DNA from 2 places in the Pseudoxanthomonas sp. 68-E7 genome. Region 2 is predicted to be linked to the other one. Evidence: riboswitches for the same ligand, from Rfam matches in the RefSeq annotation. Region 2 holds a riboswitch; the other holds the start of a gene.
The links. Region 2 has a riboswitch for glycine ahead of AC3DE2_RS00925 (trimeric intracellular cation channel family protein). Riboswitches for the same ligand answer to the same signal wherever they lie in the genome.
Positions count from the first base shown of each region.

Region 1 (4,778 bases), on a different contig from region 2:
CGCAGTTCGGCATGCGGCTCGATCGCCGGCGCGTTCGCGCGGGCCAGGTTGCGCGCCTTGATCACCTTGCGCTTCTTGGCGTCGCGGCGGGCCTTTGAATTCGTGGACATCGGGGATTCCTTGATTGAAGCTCAGATTTGATCGGTGGGTTCCAGCGCCGCGGGTTCCTTCGGGCAGGCCTCGGCGCGCTTGCTCACATGGGCTTCCCAACGCCACATCACCCAACCGCCCAGCGTGAGCACGCCCGCGCCCAGCGCCAGCCACAGGCCATGACGGCTCAGCAGCGCCGAGATCACGCCGGCGATGATGGTGTTGATCAGCAGGTTGCTGAAGGCCTGCAGCGACGAGGCCGCGCCACGCTGGCGCGGATACATGTCGAGGATGGCCAGGGTGAGGATCGGGAAGATCAGCGCCACGCCGAACGCGGACAGGCACATCGGCAACACCGCCCACGGAATGCCGATGGCGTCGCCGGCCCACGCGTTGTAGGCGATGTTGGCGATCGTCGACACGCCCATGCAGGCGAAGCCGATGCGGGTCAACCGGGTGCCGCTGATGCGTCCGGCCGCGCGCCCGGACACGAACGCGCCCAGGGTCATGCCGCCGATGGTGGGCAGGAACAGCCAGGCGAACTGCTGCTCGTTCAGGCCCAGCCGATCCATCACGAAAATGGGCGCCGAGGCGATGTACAGGAAGATGCCGCCGAAACTCAGCGAGCCGGCCAGCGCCAGCCGCTGGAAGCGCGGATTCAGGGCGATGGCGAAGTAATCGCGCAGCAGGTGCTTCGGCGAGACCTTCACCCGCACTTCCGGCGGATGCGTCTCCGGCAACCACACGCCCACCGTCAGCAGCAACAGCAGCGAGAAGCCGGCCAGGAACCAGAAGATCACCGGCCACGCGCTCCAGCCCAGGATCCAGCCGCCGATGATCGGCGCGATCGCCGGGGCGATGCCGAAAATCATCGACACCTGGCTCATCAGCCGCTGCGCGTCGTCGCCGTGCAGCACGTCGCGGATCACCGCGCGGCCGACGATGAAGCCCACGCCGGCGGAGAATCCCTGCAACGCGCGGAACAGCAGCAGCGTGGCCATGTCCTGCGACAGCGCGCAGCCGATCGAGGCCAGCAGGAACACGAACAGGCCGCCCAGGATCACCTTGCGCCGGCCGAACGCGTCCGACAGCGGACCATGCACCAGGCTCATCAGCGCATAGGTCAGCAGGTACACGCTGATCACCTGCTGCATCGCCAGCTTGTCCACGCCCAGCTGCGAACCCATCGCATTGAACGCGGGGAAGATGGTGTCGATGGAGAACGGGCCGAACATCGCCAGCCCGCCCAGCAACAGGGCCAGGCGGCGGTTGGACGGCAGCTTGCGGACGCCGGTCATGGCGCGCTCCCGGCGGCGGCGGACGGATCCACCGGTGGCGAGGTCGGCGGCCCCTTCAGCTCGACCGTGTTGCCTTCCGGATCCTCCAGGTACTGGGACGGCCCCATGCCGTCGGCACCATAGCGCTCGCCGAACTCGCCCAGGTTCGCCCCGGCCGCCTGCAGGTAGGCCGCCAGCGCCTCGCGATCGAAGGGTTCCACCCGCAGGCACAGATGATCGACATTGCGGCCGCCGGCGCCCGGCGCGGCCCCGCCCAGCCGGCCCAGCTTGCCGTCCACCGGGACCAGGTCGATCAGCGACTCCCCGGCCCGCAGTTGCAGCAGGCCCAGCTCCGGCCGGTCCCGCTCCACGGCGCAGCCCAGCACCCCGCAATAGAAGGCGCGCATGGCCGCCAGGTCGCGGACACGCAGGACCACGTGGTCCAGGCGCAGCAGTCGGAAGGGGGGCGCATTCATGAACAGGGATGCCGGCGCGGGGAGCCGGACATGGTAAGGCCAACCGGGACGGTGCGGGCGGCCGCAGGCTATAATCCGCGCCGCAAGACCAGGTGGGAGAAGCGGGGAAACCCGCTGCCGAAGGCGCAAACGCCCGTAATCGCTCAGGCCCGATACCACCGCCGCTGCAAACACTCTGGAGAGATCGGCCACGCGCCGGCGCCGAAGGGGCACGAAGCACCCCGCGACCTCGTCCGCGGCGCTTCCAAACTCTCAGGCAAAAGGACAGAGGGGCACCCACGTGCGCACTTCGCACGCCCGGCTTCATGCCTTTTCCGGATGCCCCTGCCCATGTCCCAGACTCCGTCCTCGCTTCGCGATCTCGAGCACCACGACGCTTTCATCGCCCGCCACATCGGTCCCAACGATGCCGAAATCGCGCACATGCTGCGCGTGGTCGGCCACGACTCGCTGGAGGCGATGACCGACGCCATCGTCCCGGCCAACATCAAGTCCGCCGCGCCGCTGGCCCTGCCCGCCGCGATGACCGAAGAGGAAGCGCTGGCCAAGATCCGCGCCGTCGCCGACAAGAACCAGGTGTTCAGGAGCTTCATCGGCCAGGGCTACTACGGCACCCACACCCCCAAGGTGATCCTGCGCAACATCCTGGAGAACCCGGCCTGGTACACCGCCTACACCCCGTACCAGGCGGAAATCTCGCAGGGCCGCATGGAAGCGCTGATCAACTTCCAGACCATGATCACCGACCTGACCGGCATGGAAATCGCCAGCGCCTCGCTGCTGGACGAAGCCACCGCCGCCGCCGAGGCGATGACCCTGGCCAAGCGCTCGGCCAAGTCCAAATCCAACGTGTTCCTGGTCGCCGGCGATACCCATCCGCAGACGATCGAAGTGCTGCAGACCCGCGCCGAACCGCTCGGCCTGACCGTCGAGATCGTGCGGTCGACCGACGCGTTCCATGAAAAGCTGGCCGCCGGCGACTACTTCGGCGTGCTGGTGCAGTACCCTGCCTCCAGCGGCTGGCTGGAGGAATGGGGCCGCGACGCGGAGATCATCCATGGCCACCAGGCGCTGTTCGTCATGGCCACCGATCTGCTGGCGCTGACCCTGCTCAAGACCCCGGGCGAAATGGGCGCCGACATCGTGGTCGGCAACACCCAGCGCTTCGGCGTGCCGTTCGGCTTCGGCGGCCCGCACGCGGCCTTCATGGCCTGCCGCGACGCCTACAAGCGCTCCATGCCTGGCCGCCTGATCGGCGTGTCGGTGGACGCCGACGGCAATCCCGCCTACCGCCTGACCCTGCAGACCCGCGAGCAGCACATCCGCCGCGAGAAGGCCACCTCCAACATCTGCACCGCGCAGGTGCTGCTGGCGGTGATGGCCTCGATGTACGCGGTCTACCACGGTCCGGAAGGCCTGACCCGCATCGCCAGCCGGGTGGCCCGCCTGACCGCCATCCTCGCCGAAGGCCTGCGCTCGCTCGGCCATGCGTCCGTGCATGCCAGTGCGTTCGACACCCTGTGCATCGACGCCGGCGACGCCGCCCAGGCGATCCTGGCCCGCGCCAAACTGGCCCGCATCAACCTGCGCGTGCGCGGCAACGGCTCGCTGTGCATCTCGCTGGACGAAACCACCACCCGCGCCGACGTGGAAGCGCTGTGGAGCGTGTTCGCCAATCCCGGCGCCTCCCTGCCGACCATCGACGCGCTGGACGCCACCGCGCCGTCGCTGATTCCGGAAGCCCTGCGCCGCACCAGCGCGTTCCTGACCCACCCGGTGTTCAACACCCACCACAGCGAGCACGAGCTGCTGCGCTACATGCGCGCGCTCGCTGACAAGGATCTGGCGATGGATCGCACCATGATCCCGCTGGGCAGCTGCACCATGAAGCTCAACGCCACCGCCGAGATGATCCCGGTGACCTGGCCGGAGTTCGGCAACCTGCATCCGCTGGCGCCCGCCGACCAGGCGCAGGGCTACAAGGAACTGATCGACGGCCTGGAAGCCATGCTGGTCGAATGCACCGGCTACGACTCGGTCAGCCTGCAGCCCAACTCCGGCGCGCAGGGCGAGTACGCCGGCCTGCTGGCCATCCGCGCCTACCACCGCTCGCGCGGCGAGGCCAAGCGCGACATCTGCCTGATTCCCGAATCCGCGCACGGCACAAACCCGGCCAGCGCGCAGATGTGCGGCATGCAGGTGGTGGTCACCAAGTGCGACAGCAACGGCAACGTCGATGTCGAGGACATCCGCCGCGCCGCCGAGAAGTACAGCGATCGCCTGGCCGCGATCATGATGACCTACCCCTCCACCCACGGCGTGTTCGAAGAGGACGTGGTGGAGATCTGCAACATCATCCACCAGCATGGCGGCCAGGTGTACACCGACGGCGCCAACATGAACGCGCTGGTCGGCGTGGCCAAGCCGGGCAAGTGGGGTTCGGACGTTTCCCACCTCAACCTGCACAAGACCTTCTGCATTCCGCACGGCGGCGGCGGCCCGGGCGTGGGCCCGTGCGCGGTCAAGTCGCACTTGGCACCGTTCCTGCCGCGCACGCTGGGCGGCGAAGGCGACGTGGGCATGGTGTCGGCGGCCAGCTTCGGCAGCGCCAGCATCCTGCCGATCAGCTGGATGTACATCACCCTGATGGGCGCGGCCGGCCTGCGCAAGGCCACCCAGGTGGCGCTGCTCAACGCCAACTACATCGCCAAGCGCCTGGCCCCGCACTACGAGACTCTGTACACCGGCCGCAACGGCCTGGTCGCGCATGAGTGCATCCTGGATCTGCGTCCGCTCAAGGACGCCACCGGCATCAGCGCCGAGGACGTGGCCAAGCGCCTGATCGACTTCGGCTTCCACGCCCCCACCCTGAGCTTCCCGGTGGCCGGCACGCTGATGGTCGAACCGACCGAGAGCGAATCGCAGCACGAACTGG
Region 1 is NZ_JBYMTI010000006.1:257,140-261,917, reverse strand. It holds gene AC3DE2_RS16055 (hypothetical protein) at 1-110, opposite strand, end outside; gene AC3DE2_RS16050 (multidrug effflux MFS transporter) at 132-1,388, opposite strand; gene AC3DE2_RS16045 (VOC family protein) at 1,385-1,843, opposite strand; glycine riboswitch at 2,009-2,121, shown strand; gene gcvP (aminomethyl-transferring glycine dehydrogenase) at 2,174-4,778, shown strand, end outside.
Region 1: another riboswitch for glycine. It lies ahead of gcvP (aminomethyl-transferring glycine dehydrogenase); the one in region 2 lies ahead of AC3DE2_RS00925 (trimeric intracellular cation channel family protein).

Region 2 (4,778 bases):
CGGCATGGAACGCCTGGCTGGTCAACAACGGAAAGATGCCCGAAGCCCCTCCCACCCCGCCGCTGTCGCCGCGCCATTTCCCGCTCACGCATCTCTGGTTCCTGTACGTGTTGCTGCTGTGCTACATCGCCGCGATGCTGGTGCGTGCCACGCTTGGCCGCAGCGCATTCGTGCAACGCGCCGCCGATGCCGGCGTGCGCCTGTTCGCCTCGCCGATCGGCCCGCTGCTGCTTGCGATACCGCTGGGATCCGCGCTGGCCACGCATGCCTCGTGGTTCGCCTGGTTTGGCATCCCGACACCGGACCAGTCGTTGTATCCCAGCCTGGCGGCGTGGATCGCTTTCGGCAGCGCCTTCGGCCTGGGTTGGCTGCTGCATCGGCAACCGCAACTGTTGCGGGGCTGGGCCGGCCACTGGCCACTGCACCTGGCGATTGCGGTCGTGGCGACCATCGGCTGCATGCTGCACATCGGGCTTGCGCCGCAACTGGTCGCCGCGCCCCGGGACATGGTTACGCTGGCCTACGCGGTGGCCTATTCCATCGCCGGCTGGAGCTGGAGCTTCGCCCTGGTTGGCATGGGGCTGCGCTTCCTGTCCGGACACAGCCGGATTCGCCGCTACCTGGCCGATGCTTCGTACTGGATCTATTTCGCGCACCTGCCGGTGGTGATGGCGATGCAGGTGGCGATGTCGCGCGTGCAATGGCCGTGGTTCGTGGAGTTCCTGGTGGTCTTGTTGGTTTCGATGGCGCTGCTGCTGTCAAGCTACGACCTGCTGGTACGCAACAGCTTCATCGGCGCCTGGCTCAACGGGCGGCGCAAGCCGCGCGGGTTGGAATACCGCTGAAGCGCTGTTGCGGGTTGACGTCCTTCATGACCCTCTTGACCCGCCATTCGGATGTTGAAAGTGAAAAGGAGCGGGTCCCGGCGTGGCAGGTGACGGTGGGTTTGTTTTTGGCGCGGAGAGCAAATCCCCCTCGGTCCCCCTTCTTCGAAGGGGGAGGAAAAGCAGAGCACTTCCAGTGCTCTTTTAGCCCCCTTTAAAAAAGAGGGCGGGCGTCCGCGCAGCGGGCGACGGGGGATTTGCTTTTGGGGCTGAGCACAAATCCCCTCAATCCCCCTTCTCCGAAGGGCGAAGCAAAGGAAGGCGGAGATGCGGCATCCGCGGATGGATGCCATTTTTCCGAACCGCAGCAGGACGCGCGCCTGCCGGCGACTTCGTCAGGAAGCCTCGAACGCCAGGCTGTAACTCACCGCGCCCTGCGGACGACTGCCATCGAAGGTCAGCGCCATGAAGTATTCGGCCGGCGCGCCTTCGTAGCGCAACGCGGCGTCGTGCGCGAATCCGAAGCGCGCGTAGTAACCGGGATCCCCCAGCACCACGCAGCCACCCGCGCCGGCCTGGCGCAGCCGGGCCAAGCCGGCTTCGATCAGCGCGGCACCGACGCCCACGCCCTGTCGATCCGGCGCCACCGCCACCGGTCCCAGTCCGTACCAGCCGGCTGCGCCGTCGTCGATGACCACCGGCGAAAACGCCACATGTCCGATCACCCGGCCGCCCTGTTCCGCCAGCAGCGCCAGGCTCAGTTCGGCGCGCGCGCGCAGGGCGTCGACTATCGCCGCCTCGGTGCCGCTGCTGTGCTCGGCGCCGGCGAAGGCCTCGCTGATCAGGGCGCGGATGGCGGGCAGGTCGGAGGGCGTTTCGGTGCGCAGGGCGTAGGCGATCATGGCGACAGGTGGACGAACGGAGCCGGCATTTTCACATCCGGCTCTGCTAAAGTGCGCGCCGGATGCAGGAGAGTGGAGCCACGCGGCTCCCGCCGAAGGCGCAGGCTCCCATAATCGCTCAGGCCCGGTTGCCGTCGGCAGCCATCCACTGCGTCCACCCACGCCGATCTGGAGAGAGGTCTTCGATGACCCGCCGAAGGGGCAAGCGGCCCACGCCGCCGAACTCTCAGGCAAAAGGACAGCGGGAGCGGCACCGGATTCCGGTCTTGATGCGAGCGCCTTGCCCCGCGCGCCCCTGGCGCGTGGCTGCCGCGTGCGCACCCACGCCGGTTCCGGCCACTTTCCTGCCGGATACCCGACATGTTGCTGTCCCTGATCTACCTCGTCGCCATCACCGCCGAAGCCATGACCGGCGCGCTGTCCGCCGGCCGCCGGCGGATGGATCTGTTCGGCGTCGTCATCATCGCCTCGGTCACCGCGCTCGGCGGCGGTTCACTGCGTGACATCGTGCTGGGCCACTATCCCCTGGGCTGGGTCAAGCATCCCGAGTACCTGGGCTACACGATTGGCGCAGCCATCGTCGCCACCTTCGTCGCCCGCTGGATGCACCACCTGCGCCAGGCCTTCCTGTGGCTGGATGCGCTGGGCCTGGTCGCCTTCACCCTGATCGGCTGCGCGATCGCGCGCGAGGCCGGGCACGCGCCGGTGATCGTGGTGATCGCCGGCATGCTCACCGGCACCTTCGGCGGTGTCCTGCGCGACGTGCTCTGCAATGAAATCCCGCTGCTGTTCCACAAGGAACTGTATGCCAGCGTGTCGCTGCTCACCGGCGCGGCGTATCTGCTCCTGCTGCATGAGGGAGTGAACGAGTCCACCACCACGCTGGGCTGCCTGGGCGGTGGCTTCCTGCTGCGGCTGATGGCGATCCGCTACAACTGGGACGTGCCGAAGTTCGTCTACCGCGACGAAGTCCACTGACCGGCCGCGAGCCCTTCCCCAATAAGCCGCGCAAGCAAATCACACGCGGTGGCAGGAAAGGACATCACCGTGGCGAAGACCTCCGCACCACGCAGGAGCGGCTCCGGGAACTGCGCCGGCGATCCGGAGAGAGGGAGACGGATCGCCTTCGCACCCGGGCCACTCCTGCGGCCCGCGATTTTTCCCGTTACGCCGCCTGCGACACGTTGCGTTCGCGGCGGCGGCGCACCGCGGCCGCCAGTCGTTCCAGCACCGCGACCGAACGATCCCAGCCGATGCAGCCATCAGTGATGCTCTGCCCGTAGGCCAGCGTCTGGCCCGGTACCAGATCCTGGCGGCCGGCGACCAGATGGCTTTCGATCATGGCGCCGATGATGCGGGTCTCGCCGGCCTCGATCTGCGCGGCGATGTCCTCGATGACCGCGGGCTGGTTCTCGGGATCCTTCAGGCTGTTGGCGTGGCTGGCGTCGATCATCAGGCGCGGCGCCAGGCCGGCCTTCGCCAGCACCCGGCTGGCCGCCTCGACGCTGCCGGCGTCGTAGTTCGGCGCCTTGCCGCCGCGCAGGATCACGTGGCAATCCGGATTGCCGGTGGTGGCGGCAATGGCCGATCGGCCTTCCTTGGTGACGGCCAGGAAATGATGCGGATGCGAAGCCGCGTTGACCGCGTCGGCGGCGATCTTCACGTTGCCGTCGGTGCCGTTCTTGAAGCCGACCGGGCACGACAGGCCGGAGGCGAGTTCACGATGGATCTGGCTCTCGGTGGTGCGTGCGCCGATCGCGCCCCATGCCACCAGGTCGGCGATGTACTGCGGCGAGGTGGTGTCCAGGTATTCGCAGCCAGCCGGCAGGCCCAGGCGATTGATGTTGCGCAGCAGGCCGCGCGCCAGGCGCAGGCCTTCGTTGATGCGGAAGCTGCCGTCCAGGCCGGGGTCGTTGATCAACCCTTTCCAGCCCACCGTGGTGCGCGGCTTCTCGAAATACACGCGCATGACGATTTCCAGTTCCCCGCCCAGCGCATCACGCAAGGGGCGCAGGCGCTGCGCGTACTCCATCGCGGCGATGGGATCGTGGATGGAACAGGGACCGATCACCACCGCCAGGCGGTCGTCGCGGCCCTGCAGGATCTCGTGCAGCGCCTGCCGGCTGCGGGTGACGGTTTCGGATACGGCTTCATCGCAGGGCAGTTCCGCGATCACCTCGGCGGGAGGCGTGAGCGGTTCCAGCTTGCGGATGCGCAGGTCGTCGGTATGGGGCGCCATCGGGGAATCTCCAGGTTGTTTGTCTGTTTTCGATGTCGCCAGCCCCGGAAGCAAAAAAGCCGCCAGGTTCGCTGGCGGCTTTCGGGAATGCGTCTGAACGTTTCGTCAGGGTGAGCGCAGTCCTTCCTCCGCCAGCGGCATCGGAAAGTAGTACCAAAAGTAAAAGCTGGCGCGGGCTGCGTTCATGAGGGTGCATTGATAGCACAGGTTTGCCGCGATGCAAAATGTTTCATTTGCAAGCACCCGGCCCTTCCCACTGGAGCAGCCTGCGGTGGCCCAAAGAAAAACCCCGCCTTGCGGCGGGGTTTTCCGGTGTCGCGGTACCGCGTGGAAAGCCGGATCAGAAATCCATGCCGCCCATGCCGCCCATGCCACCGCCCGGCGGCATCGCCGGCTCGTCCTTCTTCGGGGCCTCGGCCACCATCGCTTCGGTGGTGATCATCAGGCCGGCGATGGACGCGGCGTTCTGCAGCGCGGTGCGGGTGACCTTGGTCGGATCCAGGATGCCGAACTCGACCATGTCGCCGAACTCGCCGTTGGCGGCGTTGTAGCCGAAGTTGCCCGAACCGTCCTTGACCTTGTTGACGATCACGGAGGGCTCTTCGCCGGCGTTGGTGACGATTTCGCGCAGCGGGGCTTCCATCGCGCGCAGGGCGATCTGGATGCCGTGGGTCTGGTCTTCGTTGATGCCCTTCAGGCCTTCGATGGCGGCCTTGGCACGGATCAGGGCGACGCCGCCGCCCGGGACCACGCCTTCCTCGACGGCCGCACGGGTGGCGTGCAGGGCGTCTTCGACGCGCGCCTTCTTTTCCT
Region 2 is NZ_JBYMTI010000001.1:193,047-197,824, reverse strand. It holds gene AC3DE2_RS00935 (acyltransferase family protein) at 1-845, shown strand, start outside; gene AC3DE2_RS00930 (GNAT family N-acetyltransferase) at 1,220-1,726, opposite strand; glycine riboswitch at 1,782-1,870, shown strand; glycine riboswitch at 1,885-1,976, shown strand; gene AC3DE2_RS00925 (trimeric intracellular cation channel family protein) at 2,087-2,704, shown strand; gene AC3DE2_RS00920 (3-deoxy-7-phosphoheptulonate synthase) at 2,892-3,965, opposite strand; gene groL (chaperonin GroEL) at 4,306-4,778, opposite strand, start outside.